Linked DNA regions of Beijerinckia sp. 28-YEA-48. The protein of the gene in region 2 interacts with the protein of the main gene of each other region in a pairwise test. Links are inferred from orthologs where the notes say so. Each region holds a gene or a part of one and is shown on either strand. Other genes may lie near its edges.

Region 1 (7,594 bases), 3.2 Mb from region 2 along the record:
TTCACCTGATAGGGAATTTCGGTGACGATGATGGCTTCGCGGTCCTTACGGACCTGCTCGACCTCCACCTTCGCCCGCATCAGGATCGAGCCGCGGCCGGTATGATAGGCGGCGCGAATGCCGCCACGGCCCAGGATCGAGCCCGCGGTGGGGAAGTCCGGCCCGGGGATGATCTCGATCAGTTCGTCGATCGTGATCTCGGGCTTTTCCATCAGCGCGAAAACGCCGTCGATGACTTCGCCGAGATTATGCGGCGGAATGTTCGTCGCCATGCCGACGGCGATGCCGCCAGCGCCATTGACCAACAGATTGGGGAAGCGCGCCGGCAGAACCGTCGGCTCCATATCCTTGCCGTCGTAGTTCGGCTGGAAATTGACCGTCTCTTCGTCGATGTCAGCAAGCAGCGACAGCGCGACACGCGCCAAACGCGATTCCGTGTAACGCATGGCCGCCGGCGGATCACCGTCGATCGAGCCGAAGTTGCCCTGCCCTTCGACCAGCGGCAGGCGCATGGAGAAGACCTGCGCCATGCGCACCAAGGCGTCGTAGATCGATTGGTCGCCGTGCGGGTGATATTTACCCATCGTATCGCCGACCGGCCGCGCCGATTTGACGAACGACTTGTCCGGCGTGAACCCGCTCTCGTACATCGTGTAGAGGATGCGACGATGCACAGGCTTCAAGCCGTCGCGCACGTCGGGCAACGCGCGACTGACGATCACGCTCATGGCGTAATCAAGATAGCTGCGCTGCATCTCATCGACGATGGAAACGGGGCGAATATCGGAACCGGGCTGGTCGGAGCCGGGATTTTGCGGGTCGGTAGGATCGGCCAAAGCGGGGTTGGTCCAATGATGAGAATCGAATGGTGCAATGTATCCGAACCCGCTGCGAAAAGCTAATTCGGAGCGCCGTTTCCGGCCCAAAATATTTTAATTATTTCAATATGTTATTGATAGCGAAAATGAGCGCGAAAAAGCCGCGCCCGCGATCGACTAACGGGCCAGGAATTCGGCGATTTTAGGCCCCAGTTTGGCCAGGCCGAGGACACCGTTGAGATGGCCGAAATCACCCGCGATCTCCGCCGTCTCGACCGGCGTGCCATTGGCGGCGATGGTCTGCGCCGTGCGCCGCACCCATTCGGCGGCGAAGACTTGATCATCGGGCGCGTAGAGAACGAGCGCTGGCGCCTTGATCCGCTTCAGCCCCTCGGCGGCGCTGGTGGCGCCCGCGCCTCGGCCAGGAATGAAGCTCTGGTTGGCCTTGACCAGATAAAGGAAATGATTGGCGTCGGAGACAGCAGCGCGACCGGCGGCGGCCTCCTCCAGCACCTGCTCGATACGATAGCGGTTGTCGAGCGCGGCCAGAGGATCGCGCGCCTCGTCGGCCCAGCGCGGGCCGATATATTTCTCCGCCCAGTGCCAGTGGTTGGCGTGCAGGGTGACGATTTTAAGAGCTTCGGTGAGGCCCCGCAGCGGCGGCTGGCGGCCGTAATAATCGCCGCCGTTCCAATTGGCATCGACGCGGATGGGTGAGGCCCAGACATCAAGCCAGGCGGTCAGCCAGGGGCCAGAATCTGCCGCCGCGATCACCGGGATGATGCGATCCATCATATCGGGAAAGCTGGCCGCCCATTCATAGGTCTGCAAACCGCCCATCGACGGCCCCATCACCGCATGCAGATGGGCGATGCCGAGATGATCGAGCAGCGCTTTCTGCACGCGCACGAAATCAGCGATGGTGACGAAGGGAAAGGACAGGCCGTAGGGCTTGCCGGTGGCCGGATCCGTGCTCGCAGGGCCGGTCGTCGTCACCGTGCGATCATAAGCACTGAGATTGACCAGCGTGTCGCTCGACACGACGAAATAGCGGTCGGTGTCGATCGGCTTGCCGGGGCCGATCAGATAATCCCAATAACCGGGCAACACATCGCTTTCGCGATAGCGCCCGGCGGCGTGGCTGGTGCCTGAGAAATAATGGCAGATCAGGATCGCATTGGAGCGCTCGGCATTGAGCGCGCCATAGGTCTCGTAGCCGACCCGCACATCCTGGATCGTCGCGCCGCTCACTGTTTCCAGCCGCGGCAGTTCGAAGACGCGCTTCTCGACGATCATGCCTAAACGTGACGACTAGAACGGGATGTCGTCGTCGATCGGCGCCGGGGCGCGGCTGCCACCACCGCCACCACCACCCGACGGGGCGCGACGCTGTTCCATCGGCGAGGAGCGACCAAATTCGCCGCCGCCACCACCGCCGCTGAAGGAGCCACGCTCCTCGCTGTCGCGACGGCTGTCGAGCAGGGTCAACTCGCCACGGAACCGCTGCAACACGACTTCGGTCGACTTGCGCTGGTTGCCGTCCTTGTCGGTGTATTCGCGGGTCTGCAATTGCCCTTCGAGGTAAACCTTCGTGCCCTTCTTGCAATATTGCTCGGCGATCTTGCCCAGGGCTTCATTGAAAATGACGACATTGTGCCATTCGGTCCGGTCCTTGCGCTCGCCGGTGGCCTTGTCGCGCCAGGATTCGGTCGTGGCGACGGAAAAATTGACCACCGCATCGCCATTGCCCGTGCGCCGCACTTCAGGATCACGGCCAAGATTGCCGATCAGAATGACCTTGTTGACGCTGCCCGCCATAACGCTCTCCATATTGCCAGGATCACCGTGACCTAGGATCGAAAAGATCCCCAATCGAACATGTGATCGATTTCCATCTGGAGCGGGATTGCCGTCGCATCCCGCTCTGGCGCGTCCGCTCCGCGTCGCGCCACATGCTTCTCTCGTAAACTGTCCCGATGCCGGCCGTGAGCGCCGCCTGCCAGGGGCGACCTGTTGTCCACAGCGCTCGACAGGACCGGAACAATGTTCTATATTTGTTCTAGTCGATTAGCATCCGCGTTGCAAGCACTGACAGAAACGAGCACCTATATAGGGTGAAGCTTGTGAATATCGGGGCTGCGACATGGCATTGCCCGATCCGCACCCTACATTCACGGAACCCCAATCCGCCGGACCGCCCCATGAAAGATGCTAAGCCGCGCGCTAAAACCGCGCGCAGCCCGAAAGCCCAATCGGACGCCAAATCGGTCGCCAAGCCTTCGGTCGCCAAACCATCGGCAACCAAGCCTGCCGCCGCCCCGTCCCTGCCCGGCCTCAGCCGGTCCGTTGCCGCGCCTGTCGACATGCGCTCGATTACCGTGCGCGGTGCGCGCGAGCACAATCTCAAGAATGTCGACCTGACCATTCCGCGCGACAAGCTGGTGGTGTTCACCGGCCTGTCGGGCTCCGGCAAGTCGTCGCTCGCCTTCGACACGATCTATGCCGAAGGGCAGCGGCGCTATGTGGAATCCCTGTCGGCCTATGCCCGGCAGTTTCTGGAAATGATGCAGAAGCCGGACGTCGACCAGATCGACGGCCTGTCGCCAGCCATTTCCATCGAACAGAAGACCACCTCGAAGAACCCGCGCTCCACCGTCGGCACGGTGACCGAGATCCACGACTATATGCGCCTGCTGTGGGCGCGCGTCGGCATTCCCTATTCGCCGGCAACGGGCCTGCCGATCGAAAGCCAGACCGTCAGCCAGATGGTCGACCGGGTGCTGGCGCTGCCGGATAAGTCGCGGCTCTATCTGCTGGCGCCGGTGGTGCGCGGACGCAAGGGCGAGTTCCGTAAGGAGATCGCCGAATATATGAAGCGCGGCTTCCAGCGCCTGCGGGTCAACGGCACCTATTACGAGATCGCCGACGCGCCGACCCTCGACAAGAAGTTCAAGCACGAGATCGACGTCGTGGTCGACCGTATCGTCGTGCGGCCGGATATCGCCGCGCGCCTGGCGGAATCGATGGAGACGGCGCTGGAACTGGCCGACGGCATCGCCGTCGTCGAATTCGCCGATGAGAAGGACGCCAAGGGCGAGCCCAAGCGCATCCTGTTCTCATCGAAATTCGCCTGCCCGGTCTCCGGCTTCACCATTCCGGAAATCGAGCCGCGCCTGTTCTCGTTCAACAATCCGTTCGGCGCCTGTCCGGTCTGTTCCGGCCTCGGCTTCGAGCAGAAGATCGATTCAGATCTCGTCGTGCCCGATGGCAAGGTGACCCTGCGCAAGGGCGCCATCGCGCCCTGGGCCAAGTCCTCTTCGCCCTATTATCTGCAAACCTTGGAAGCGCTGAGCAAGCAATACAAGTTCCGCCTCGACGAGCCATGGGACAGCTTGCCGAAGAAGGCACGCGATGTGATCCTGTTCGGCTCCGGCGAGGAGGAAGTTAAATTCGCTTATGACGACGGGCTGCGCGCCTATCAGGTGAAGAAGCCGTTCGAGGGCGTGGTGCGCAATCTCGAGCGCCGCTATCTCGAAACCGAAAGCGAATGGGCGCGCGAGGAAATCGGCCGCTATATGGCTGATACCCCCTGCGCCGCCTGCCAAGGCCATCGCCTGAAGCCGGAAGCGCTCGCCGTGAAGATCGACGGCAAGCATATTGGCGAGATCGCCCAGCTTTCCGTGCGCCATGCCGCGCAATGGGCGACCGACCTGCCGCAGCATCTCGACAAGAAGCGCAACGAGATCGCCGGCCGCATTCTGAAAGAAATCCGCGAGCGGCTGATCTTCCTGGTCGACGTCGGCCTCGACTATCTGACCTTGGCGCGCAATTCCGGCTCGTTGTCGGGCGGCGAAAGCCAGCGCATTCGCCTCGCCTCGCAGATCGGCTCCGGCCTCACCGGCGTGCTCTATGTGCTCGACGAACCATCGATCGGCCTGCACCAGCGCGACAACGCCCGGTTGCTCGACACGCTGCGCCGGCTGCGCGACCTCGGCAACACGGTCATCGTCGTCGAACATGACGAGGACGCCATTCTGACGGCTGATTATGTGGTCGACGTCGGGCCTGGCGCCGGCATTCATGGTGGCCACATCGTTTCCGAAGGCACGCCGCAGCACATCCTCAACGATCCAAAATCGCTGACCGGCGATTATCTCACCGGGCGCAAATCGGTGATGGTGCCGCGGACGCGGCGTAAGCCGCAGCCGGGGCGCAAGCTGAAAGTGATTGGCGCGCGCGGCAACAATCTCAAAAATGTCGATGCGGAAATCCCGTTGGGCACGTTCACCTGCATCACCGGCGTGTCGGGTGGCGGCAAGTCGACCCTGATCATCGACACGCTCTACAAGGCCGTGGCGCGCAAGCTCAACGGGGCACTCGAACATCCGGCCCCCCACGACAAGATCGAGGGCATTGAACATCTCGACAAGGTGATCGACATCGATCAGTCGCCGATTGGCCGCACGCCGCGCTCCAATCCGGCGACCTATACGGGCGCCTTCACGCCGATCCGCGAATGGTTCGCTGGCCTGCCGGAAGCCAAGGCGCGCGGCTATCAGCCGGGGCGCTTCTCCTTCAACGTCAAGGGCGGGCGCTGCGAAGCCTGCCAGGGCGATGGCGTCATCAAGATCGAGATGCACTTCCTGCCCGACGTCTACGTCACCTGCGACGTCTGCAAGGGCAAGCGTTACGACCGCGAGACCTTGGAAGTGAAATATCGCGAGCGCAGCATCGCCGACGTGCTCGACATGACCGTCGAGGAAGCCCGGCAGGTGTTCAAGGCCGTGCCGACGATCCGCGAGAAGATGGAGACGCTGGCGCGCGTCGGCCTCGATTATATCAAGGTGGGACAGCAGGCGACGACGCTCTCGGGCGGCGAGGCGCAGCGCGTCAAACTGTCGAAGGAATTGTCGCGCCGCTCAACCGGGCGCACGCTCTATATTCTCGACGAACCGACGACCGGCCTGCATTTCCACGACGTCAAGAAACTGCTGGAAGTGCTGCACGAGCTGGTCGACCAAGGCAATACGGTTGTCGTCATCGAGCACAATCTCGAAGTGATCAAGACCGCCGACTGGGTGATCGACCTAGGCCCGGAGGGCGGCGATGGCGGTGGCGAAATCGTTGCTGTCGGCACGCCGGAAGACATCATCAAAAACGCACGCTCGCACACCGGCCACTTCCTCAAGGAAGTGCTGGCGCGCCGGCCGATGGCGGTGGCGGAAAAGAACGAGAAGGTGAGCAAGGCGGCGGCGGAGTAATCGCCGCTTTAGGCAGAGGCCGAAGCCATGGTGTCATCCCGGACGCACCGCAGGTGCGATCCGGGAACCAGGGGCAAACGACGCATGCTGTTTACAGTGGCGCACCTGCAAGAGAGGTGGCCTAGCGCCCTACCGCCCCGCAGAACGTCTCAAAGCAAAACCATAAATCCGCCGCCCTCCCCTCCTATTTTAGGCTGGAGATTCGCTGCGGCGCGCAACGGGGGGAACGGCTCTTGGACCGGAAACAGAAGACCACCGTCGAGCATGTCCATCCGGGACCGGACGCCCGCGTGCGTGCCGCCTCTCTTCAGGGAGGGGGTTCAGCGCAATTCTGAGGAACAACCCCATGCAAGATCACTGTCAAGGGCACGCCTGAGATCACTTCCCTTTGCGACATGGAGGGCGATCCAATGCCCAGAGCGCGCGGCCGAATCATGGGAAGTGATTGCGGCACAAGCCTAATTTTCGACGTGGGATATGCGTCACACGCCCCCGGTTCCCGGATCACTCGCACCGCAAGTGTCCGGAATGACACGCAGGCTTCGGCATACCCCGAAGCTTCTACCGCAGCCCAGCGTTGATCTTGTCGAGCGCCACGCTGCCCGGCACCAAGTCCGCGTCCGACAGGCGATTCAACGGCTTCAACACCGTATTGAGATTGGCATGCAGATCATCGGGCTGATCATCAAGGAAGATGAGCCCTGTGGCGATCTCGCCGCGTGACTGCACCCGGTGCAGCGCGTTGATGGCGGCGCCGCGATCACGCACGTCGTGGTCGGCGGCGAGCTTGTGCAGCTTGATGGTCGAGCCATCGTGCAGCTTCACCTCTTCCACCGTGCCTGGCGCGTAATCGGCGGTGATCGGCGCCTTGCCAGTGATGAAATCGAGCGTGTTCAGCGCCGCATTATGGGCCCGCACATAGTCAAAGCTCTTGGTCGAGCCTTCATGGTTATTGAAGGCGACGCAGGGCGAAATGCAGTCGATGAAAGCCGCGCCCTTATGTTCGATCGCCGCCTTGATCAGCGGCACGAGCTGGCCCTTGTCTCCGGAGAACGAGCGCGCCACGAAGGTGGCGCCAAGCTGCAAAGCCATGGCGACGAGATCGATGGGCGAGTCCGTATTGGCGACGCCCTTCTTGCTCTTCGACCCCTTGTCGGAGGTGGCCGAGAACTGCCCCTTGGTGAGGCCGTACACGCCGTTGTTCTCGACGATATAGACCATGTTGACGCCGCGCCTGATGGCATGGGCGAACTGGCCAAAGCCGATGGAGGCGCTGTCGCCGTCACCCGACACACCGAGATAAAGCAATTCGCGGTTGGCCATATTGGCGCCGGTCAGCACCGAAGGCATGCGCCCGTGCACGGTGTTGAAGCCATGCGACTGGCCGAGAAAGTAAGTCGGCGTCTTCGACGAACAGCCGATGCCTGACAATTTGGCGACGCGGTGCGGCTCGATGCTGAGCTCGAAACAGGCCTTGATGATCGCGGCCGAAATGGAGTCGTGACCGCAACCGGC
Region 2 (7,263 bases):
AGGCGCGCGATCAAAGGCAGATCGCGGCCGAGCGCGTAATAGACGCGCGCGCCGGTGAAGATCGTGCCGTTGAGGGTCGACAGCGACGACAGGCAGACGGTCAGGGCGAGGATGGCGACGCCGGTGCTGCCCAAGGCGATCTGCATGAGATCGGCGCCGGGCGCTTTGCTGGCGGCAATGCCGCCGATGCCGAAGGCTTTCAGGAGAGCGAGGTTGAAGGCGACATACAGCACGGTGACGACGGCCGTGCCGATCAGAATCGCGCGGGTCATGTCGCGCTTCACGTCGCGCAATTCGCCGGAGAGATAGGCGATCTCGTTCCAGCCGCCGTAGCTGAGCAGCACCAGCACCATGGCCAGGCCGAGCATGCCGCCGGCATTGGGGCCGGCGGGTTTGGCTTCCGCGCCGCCGACGGTGAAGCCAACGACGACGACCACGATGATGGCGAGGACAGTGCAGGTTTCGAGCAGTTTCTGCGTGCCAGCACCTGGCTGGGTTCCGGCAATGTTGACGGCGGTGAACAGGATGACGGACAGCGCTGCATAGATCGCCGGGCCATTGGGGCCGAGCGGCAACAATTGCTGGGCATAGTCGCCGAAGACGAAGCCGACGAGGGCGATGGCGCCGGTCTGAATCACCGTGCCGCGCGCCCAGGCAAACAGGATCGCGAGTTTGCGGCCATAGGCACGGGACAGAAACTGATATTCGCCTCCGGCATCGGGATAGGCCGCCGCCAGTTCGGCATAACAAAGCGCGCCGATCAGGGTGGCGAGACCGCCTGCAATCCAGGCGCCGATGAACAGGACTTCGCTGCCGGTGGCTGCGGCGACGATGGGCGGCGTGCGGAAAATGCCGACGCCGATGACGATGCCAACGAAAAAGGCGACGGCGTCGGTGACGGTCAGCACGCGGCGCGGGGCGGCCGCTGTTTCAGAAGTCATCGGAGATTCCGTTACTGGGGGATGAGAGGAGAGCGATGCGAGGGGGTACAAGGGTTGTCTATTTGGTGCGCGTGGCGCTCCACTCGCGGGCGACGTCGGTGGCTGCCGCCATGTCGAAACGCATTGCATCACCATCTACCTTGCCGAGGAAGATACGGTGGCGGCCGTCGGCTGGCTCAAGTGTGAAGCGGATGCGGTCGCCGATCAATTGGCCGCCGGTGACTTTCGCAGCGGCGCCATTGACCGTGGCGAGGCCATCGAACGTCTGGTATTTCTGCTTCAGGTCGAGCGTATAATTGTCATTGCCTTCGCGCACCGTCCATTTGCCTTCGATCGGCGCCGGCACGACCCAGAAATAGAAGTCGCGCACGCCCACCTGGCCGCGCTGGTCCGGTTCCCAATCGCCCATCATGAACGCATGGGAGACGATGCGCGAGCCAGGTTTCATTTCCTGGAGGATGCGCGGGCGCAGCTTCAGGTTGACGTCGGGCAGCAGATACATGGTCAGCACCGAGGCTTTGCCGATCGGCGTGTCGAACAGATTGCGGACTTCGAAAGTGACCTTGTCGGCGACGCCGGCTGTCTTGGCGTTTTCATTGGCCTCGAGGATGCGCTCGGGATTGATGTCGACGCCAAAACCGGCGGTGCCGAATTTTTTCGCGGCGGTGACGAGCATGCGGCCGTCGCCACAGCCCAGATCCATGACAAAGTCGTTGCCGGTCACTTTGGCCATGTCGAGCATGCGGTCGACCACCTCCTGGGGCGTCGGCACATAGGGCACGTCGAGGCGCGGGCGCAGCCGGGGCTCCTGCGCCTGGACGGGCAAGGCAGCAGGCAAAGCAGCAGCAGGCAGAGCGAGAGCTGTGCCGATCAGGCCGAGAGCGGTTCGTCTGTTCGGACTAAAGCCTGCTGCCTGCATGGTTTTCCTCGTTTTGCCGGGGCGGGCGAGCCCAGGATGGTTGATTGTTCTGGGGAGCATCGCCTGTGGCTCTTGTCCTGGCGTCGGTAATTCTACGGGGACTCACGGAAAATTCATCATTAGGGCGCTAAGCCTTGGCTATGACCGTCGTCCGCGCCCCGATCTTTGGACGCCGCGGCCAGAGAGCCGCCCCGGCGGTGCGGCCCCCGGTGGGCGCACCGGTCGATGGCGTGCCTTTTCGTCCCAAGCCCACGGATGAAAATTTCACCGTTCTGGCGCGGCAGATGCTGCGCGAGGGCGATAACGTGCAGTATTCCGCGGAGCGCCCGGGCGAGGTGCCGTGGTCAATGACCGCCGCCACGCTGGCCGGCGTCGCCGGCAGTTGCCTGCTGGCCGGGCTCTATATCGTTGCCGCCAAAGGGCCGGTCGAGATCATTCCCGGACTGAAAATGACACTTGGTGGCAGTTCGCAAATGCTGCTGCTGGCGATCGTGCTTGGGTTGTGGAACGGCGCGCAGATCGCCGTGACTGCGACGATGGTGAGCCATATGGCGATGCGCTTCGTCCAGATGACCAGCCCGACCGCCTATGCGATCGCCGGGGGCATCAGCGGCGCCGTCTATGATTATGGCATGGCGATGCTGACCGGGGAGTCCAGCAATGTTCTGGTCACCGCCGCGACCGGTCTGGCGGCGGGCTTTCTTTATCGGCGGTTCGCGGGCTTACGCTCCGGATAAAACCTGCACTGCTGACAAAAACTGACAGGATTGCGGCTTTTCCCAAGGCCTGACTCCCCCCATATTGCCGGCATGGCCAAATCACCCAGCAAGTCTCCGAAAAGCCCCGTGCGGCCGACGCGCGCCAAGGCGTCGCGTCCCGACGTCCAGCCGCTCGACGAGCATCTCGCCAGCCTGCTCAATCCAGCGTTGAACGAACCGCGCGGCGGCTTCGGCGAGGCGCCGCAAAAAGGCTTCGATGCCGGGACGGCCGAGGGCATCGATCCGACCCTGGCCAAAACCTTCCTGCCGCAGCCCACTGGTCGTTCGCGTTCGCGCAAGCCGGAACTGACCGGCGCGACGGCGACGGTCGAGTCCCTGAAGGAATTGCTCGAACAGGGCGATCCGAACCTGCGCGAGGAAAAGCCCTGGACGCCGCATCGCCCGGCCCGCCCGGAAAAATCGGAAGGCGGCATCCCTTTCAAACTGGTGTCCGAATATGAGCCGAAGGGCGATCAGCCCAGAGCCATCACCGAACTCGTGGCCGGTGTCGATGCAAGGGAACGCGATCAGGTGCTGCTCGGCGTCACCGGCTCGGGCAAGACATTTACGGTGGCGCAGGTCATCGCCCGCACCAATCGGCCGGCGCTGGTGCTGGCGCCCAACAAGACCCTGGCGGCGCAGCTCTACGGCGAGTTCAAGAGCTTCTTTCCCGACAATGCCGTCGAATATTTCGTGTCCTACTACGACTACTATCAGCCGGAAGCCTATGTTCCGCGCACGGACACCTATATCGAGAAGGAATCCTCGATCAACGAACAGATCGACCGCATGCGCCACGCGGCGACGCGGTCGCTGCTCGAACGCGACGATGTGATCATCGTCGCCTCGGTCTCGTGCATTTACGGTATCGGCTCGGTCGAGACCTATACGGCGATGACCTTCTCGCTGAAGCTCGGCGAGAAGATCGATCAGCGCCAGCTCATCGCCGATCTTGTCGCCCTGCAATACAAGCGGTCGCTTGGCGATTTCTCGCGTGGTCTGTTCCGCGTGCGCGGCGATACGATTGAAGTGTTTCCGGCGCATTATGAAGATCGCGCCTGGCGCATCGGCTTTTTTGGCGACGAGATCGAGACCATCGCCGAATTCGATCCCTTGACCGGACACAAGACGCAGGATCTCGAGTTCGTCAAAATCTACGCCAATTCGCATTACGTGACGCCGCGTCCGACGCTGATCCAGTCGATCGCCGGCATCAAGTCCGAAATGAAACAGCGGTTGGGCGAATTGTATAACGGTGGCCGGCTGTTGGAAGCGCAGCGGCTGGAACAGCGCACTATGTTCGATCTGGAAATGCTGGAGGCGACGGGGTCCTGCGCCGGCATCGAGAACTATTCGCGCTATCTCACCGGCCGCAAGCCGGGTGAACCGCCACCGACCTTGTTCGAATATCTGCCCGACAATGCGCTGGTCTTCGCCGACGAGAGCCATGTCACCGTGCCGCAGATTGGCGGCATGTATCGCGGCGACTTTCGCCGCAAGGCGACATTGGCCGAATATGGCTTCCGCCTGCCGTCGTGCCTGGACAACCGGCCGCTGCGCTTCGAGGAATGGGAAGCGATGCGGCCGCAGACCGTGCATGTCTCGGCGACACCGGGCAGTTGGGAGATGGAGCAGACCGGCGGCGTCTTCACCGAACAGGTGATCCGCCCGACCGGCCTGATCGACCCGCCGGTGGAGGTGCGCCCGGCGCGCGCCCAGGTCGATGATCTCTTGGGCGAAGTGAAGGAGACGGCGCTCAAGGGTTATCGCACGCTCGTCACCGTGCTGACCAAGCGCATGGCCGAGGATCTCACCGAATACCTGCACGAGAACGGCGTGCGCGTGCGCTACATGCATTCGGACATCGATACGATCGAGCGCATCGAAATCCTTCGCGATCTGCGCCTGGGCGCTTTCGATGTTCTGGTGGGCATCAACCTGCTGCGCGAAGGCCTCGACATTCCCGAATGCGCTTTAGTCGCCATTCTCGATGCCGATAAGGAAGGCTTCCTGCGCAGCGAGACCTCGCTGGTGCAGACCATCGGCCGCGCGGCGCGTAACGTCGACGGCAAGGTGATCCTCTATGCCGACAAGGTGACGGGCTCGATGGAGCGCGCCATGGCCGAGACGACGCGCCGGCGCGAGAAGCAGCTCGCCTACAATAGCGAGCATGGCATCACGCCGGAATCGATCCGCCGTGGCATTCAGGACATTCTTGGCTCGGTCTACGAGCAGGATCACGTCACGGTCGATACCGGCGTGGCGAAGATCGCGCTGGTTGGGCACAATCTCAAGGCGACATTGGCCGATCTCGAACGCGAGATGCGCGAGGCAGCGTCCAATCTCGACTTCGAGCGTGCGGCCCGCATGCGCGACGAAATCAAGCGCCTGCAGGCGACGGAGCTGATCATCGCCGAGGATCCGCTGGCGCGCCAGCAGGCGGTGGAAGACGCGGCCGGCGCCTATCAGGGCGAACGCAAATATGGCCGCGCCGCCAACACGCCGGCTACGTCGCGCATCCGCAAACCGACGGACGAGGACATGGGGCCGCATAATTTCGGTGGCGGCGAAGCGCGACCGAAGAGCACCGGCGGTAAACCAGGTTCGCGCGGTGGCAAATCGCGGCCGTTCCGGCGGTGATTGTGGTGTCATACCGGACACGCCGCAGGCGTGATCCTGTGGGCGTGCGGTAAAACTGACGACGATGACTACATCGGCCCGCTGCCGGCGCGCAGCGGCCGTTCCTTGATGAACAGCATGCACAGGGCGGCGGCAAGCGAAAGCACGGCGCCGAGCACGAAAATGGACGAGAAGCCATTTTCGATGATGCTGCGATAGGCATCCGCCTCGCTGGCCGAGAACAAGCGGCTCGCATCGCCGCGCATCAGTGCGATGCCGGGATCGGCGCCCAGCTTCTCGTGGCCGGGTATGGTGATCGCGCCTGCCGTCAGCGCGCTGATCAGAAAGGTGGAGAAGACGGCGACACCGAAGGCGCCGGCGAGAGAGCGGAAAAACGTCATGCCGCCGACACCGGTGCCCATGTCGTGGATTTCCAGGCCGTTCTGCACGATGACCAGCATGGGATTGATCTGCCAACCGATCGAGCCGCCGAGCAGAGCGATGGCAGCGATGTCGAACCAGGTGAAACGACCCAGTCCAATCCAGGCAATGAGCAGGCAGAGCGTGGCGGCGGACAAGCCGCCAATGATCGGAAAGATACGGGCGCGGCCGAGGCGGGAGATGGCGGAGCCGCAGATGAAACTACCGGTCGCCATGCCGCCGGTCAATGCGATCAAATGCAGGCCGGCGACGTCGGCGGGCATCTTCAGCACGATCTGATAGTAGAGCGGCAGCATGACGATATAAGCGGTCATGACCATGGAAGGAATGAAGATCGCCACATTGCCCAGGCTGAAACTGCGATTGGCGAAGAGATGCATCGGGATCATCGGATCGGTGGTGCGCAGTTCAACCAGCACCAGAATCACGGTGAAGGCGAGACCGATGGCGATGGGCGTGAGGACGCTGGCGTTGAGCCAGCCGCCGACTTCCTCGACCCGGCTGATGCCGAGCATCAGCGGGATCGTGGAGAGGAGGATGAACAGGGCGCCGAGCCAGTCGATGCGCGCCTTCCGCGTCGGCAAGGTCAGTTTGCGCAATTGCCGGTCGATAACGACATAGGCGATCGCGCCGAGCGGCAGATTGATCCAGAAGGCCCAGGTCCAGGACAGATGTTCGGCGAAGAAGCCGCCGAGGACAGGGCCGAGCGCTGTCGAGACGAGAAAGTTGGTCGACAAATAGCCCTGATAGCGGCCGCGATGGCGCGGCGGAATGATATCGGCGATGACGATCTGGGCGATCGAGCGCAGGCCGCCGCCGCCAATGCCCTGCAACACGCGCGCCGCGATCAACGACTCCATCGAGTAGGCGAGGGCGCAGGCGGCGGAACCGACGACGAACAGGGCAATCGAGACGAGCAGCATGTTGCGCCGGCCGTAGAGATCGCTGAGGCGGCCGTAGATCGGCGTCATGGCGGTGGAAGCGATCAAATAAGCGGAAATGATCCAGGGGAGCAATTTCCAGCCGCCGAGATCATTGGCCATCGCCGTGAGACAGGTGGCGACGATCGTTTGATCGAGACTGGCGAGAAACATGGCCAGCATGAGCCCGAACATGATCGGGGCAATATTCTGCGGCTCGACTTTGGACACGCGCTGGCGTTCTCCCACGGGGGTATTCGTTCCATATAGCATCGCCAAGCGCCACGTCGATGCGCGCCGACAGGGATACGGCCATGAGGCGGCCGCGCATGACAACCTTGGCCTGGCGCGCTACACCAGAGGGGTAACAACGGGGAGGGCCCATGGCCAAGGGACATGCGGGTAAAATCGCCGTGATTACTGGCGCGGCGGCTGGAATTGGGCAGGCGGTGGCGGTGCGGCTGGCGGAAGATGGCGTCGATATCGCCATTGCCGATCTGCAGCCGGCGGATGAAACCGTGCGGCGCATTACGACGCTGGGGCGCCGGGCCATTTCGCGGGCCTGCGATGTGTCCGATCCCGCCGACGTGCAGCGTTTCGCTGAACATGTGACGCGTGAGCTCGGCGGTTGCGATATTCTCGTCAACAACGCCGGCTTCTTCAAA

What was found. The genes of interacting proteins can lie anywhere in the genome.
Region 1: the proteins of uvrB (region 2) and uvrA interact in binary tests that used the Escherichia coli proteins (3 or more experiments, as listed by UniProt). The link is inferred for Beijerinckia sp. 28-YEA-48 from one-to-one orthologs.

What each region holds. Positions count from the first base shown.
Region 1 is NZ_FNSI01000001.1:2,300,230-2,307,823, forward strand. Bases 2,799-6,279 are described here. They hold uvrA (excinuclease ABC subunit UvrA), read left to right. Parts: upstream 2,799-3,181; coding sequence 3,182-6,079; downstream 6,080-6,279. Also shown: gyrA (DNA gyrase subunit A), read right to left, coding at 1-836; BLW50_RS10875 (E22 family MetX-like putative esterase), read right to left, coding at 996-2,114; ssb (single-stranded DNA-binding protein), read right to left, coding at 2,130-2,636; BLW50_RS10890 (2-oxoacid:ferredoxin oxidoreductase subunit beta), read right to left, coding at 6,641-7,594. UniProt on the Escherichia coli protein: The UvrABC repair system catalyzes the recognition and processing of DNA lesions. UvrA is an ATPase and a DNA-binding protein. A damage recognition complex composed of 2 UvrA and 2 UvrB subunits scans DNA for abnormalities.
Region 2 is NZ_FNSI01000001.1:5,487,712-5,494,974, forward strand. The notes cover bases 2,314-5,463. They hold uvrB (excinuclease ABC subunit UvrB), read left to right. Parts: upstream 2,314-2,669; coding sequence 2,670-5,258; downstream 5,259-5,463. Other genes in these bases: BLW50_RS25805 (hypothetical protein), read left to right, coding at 2,314-2,597; BLW50_RS25815 (MDR family MFS transporter), read right to left, coding at 5,327-5,463. In the rest of the region: BLW50_RS25795 (APC family permease), read right to left, coding at 1-941; BLW50_RS25800 (class I SAM-dependent methyltransferase), read right to left, coding at 1,000-1,860; more of BLW50_RS25805, read left to right, coding at 1,995-2,313; more of BLW50_RS25815, read right to left, coding at 5,464-6,829; BLW50_RS25820 (SDR family NAD(P)-dependent oxidoreductase), read left to right, coding at 6,982-7,263. UniProt on the Escherichia coli protein: The UvrABC repair system catalyzes the recognition and processing of DNA lesions. A damage recognition complex composed of 2 UvrA and 2 UvrB subunits scans DNA for abnormalities.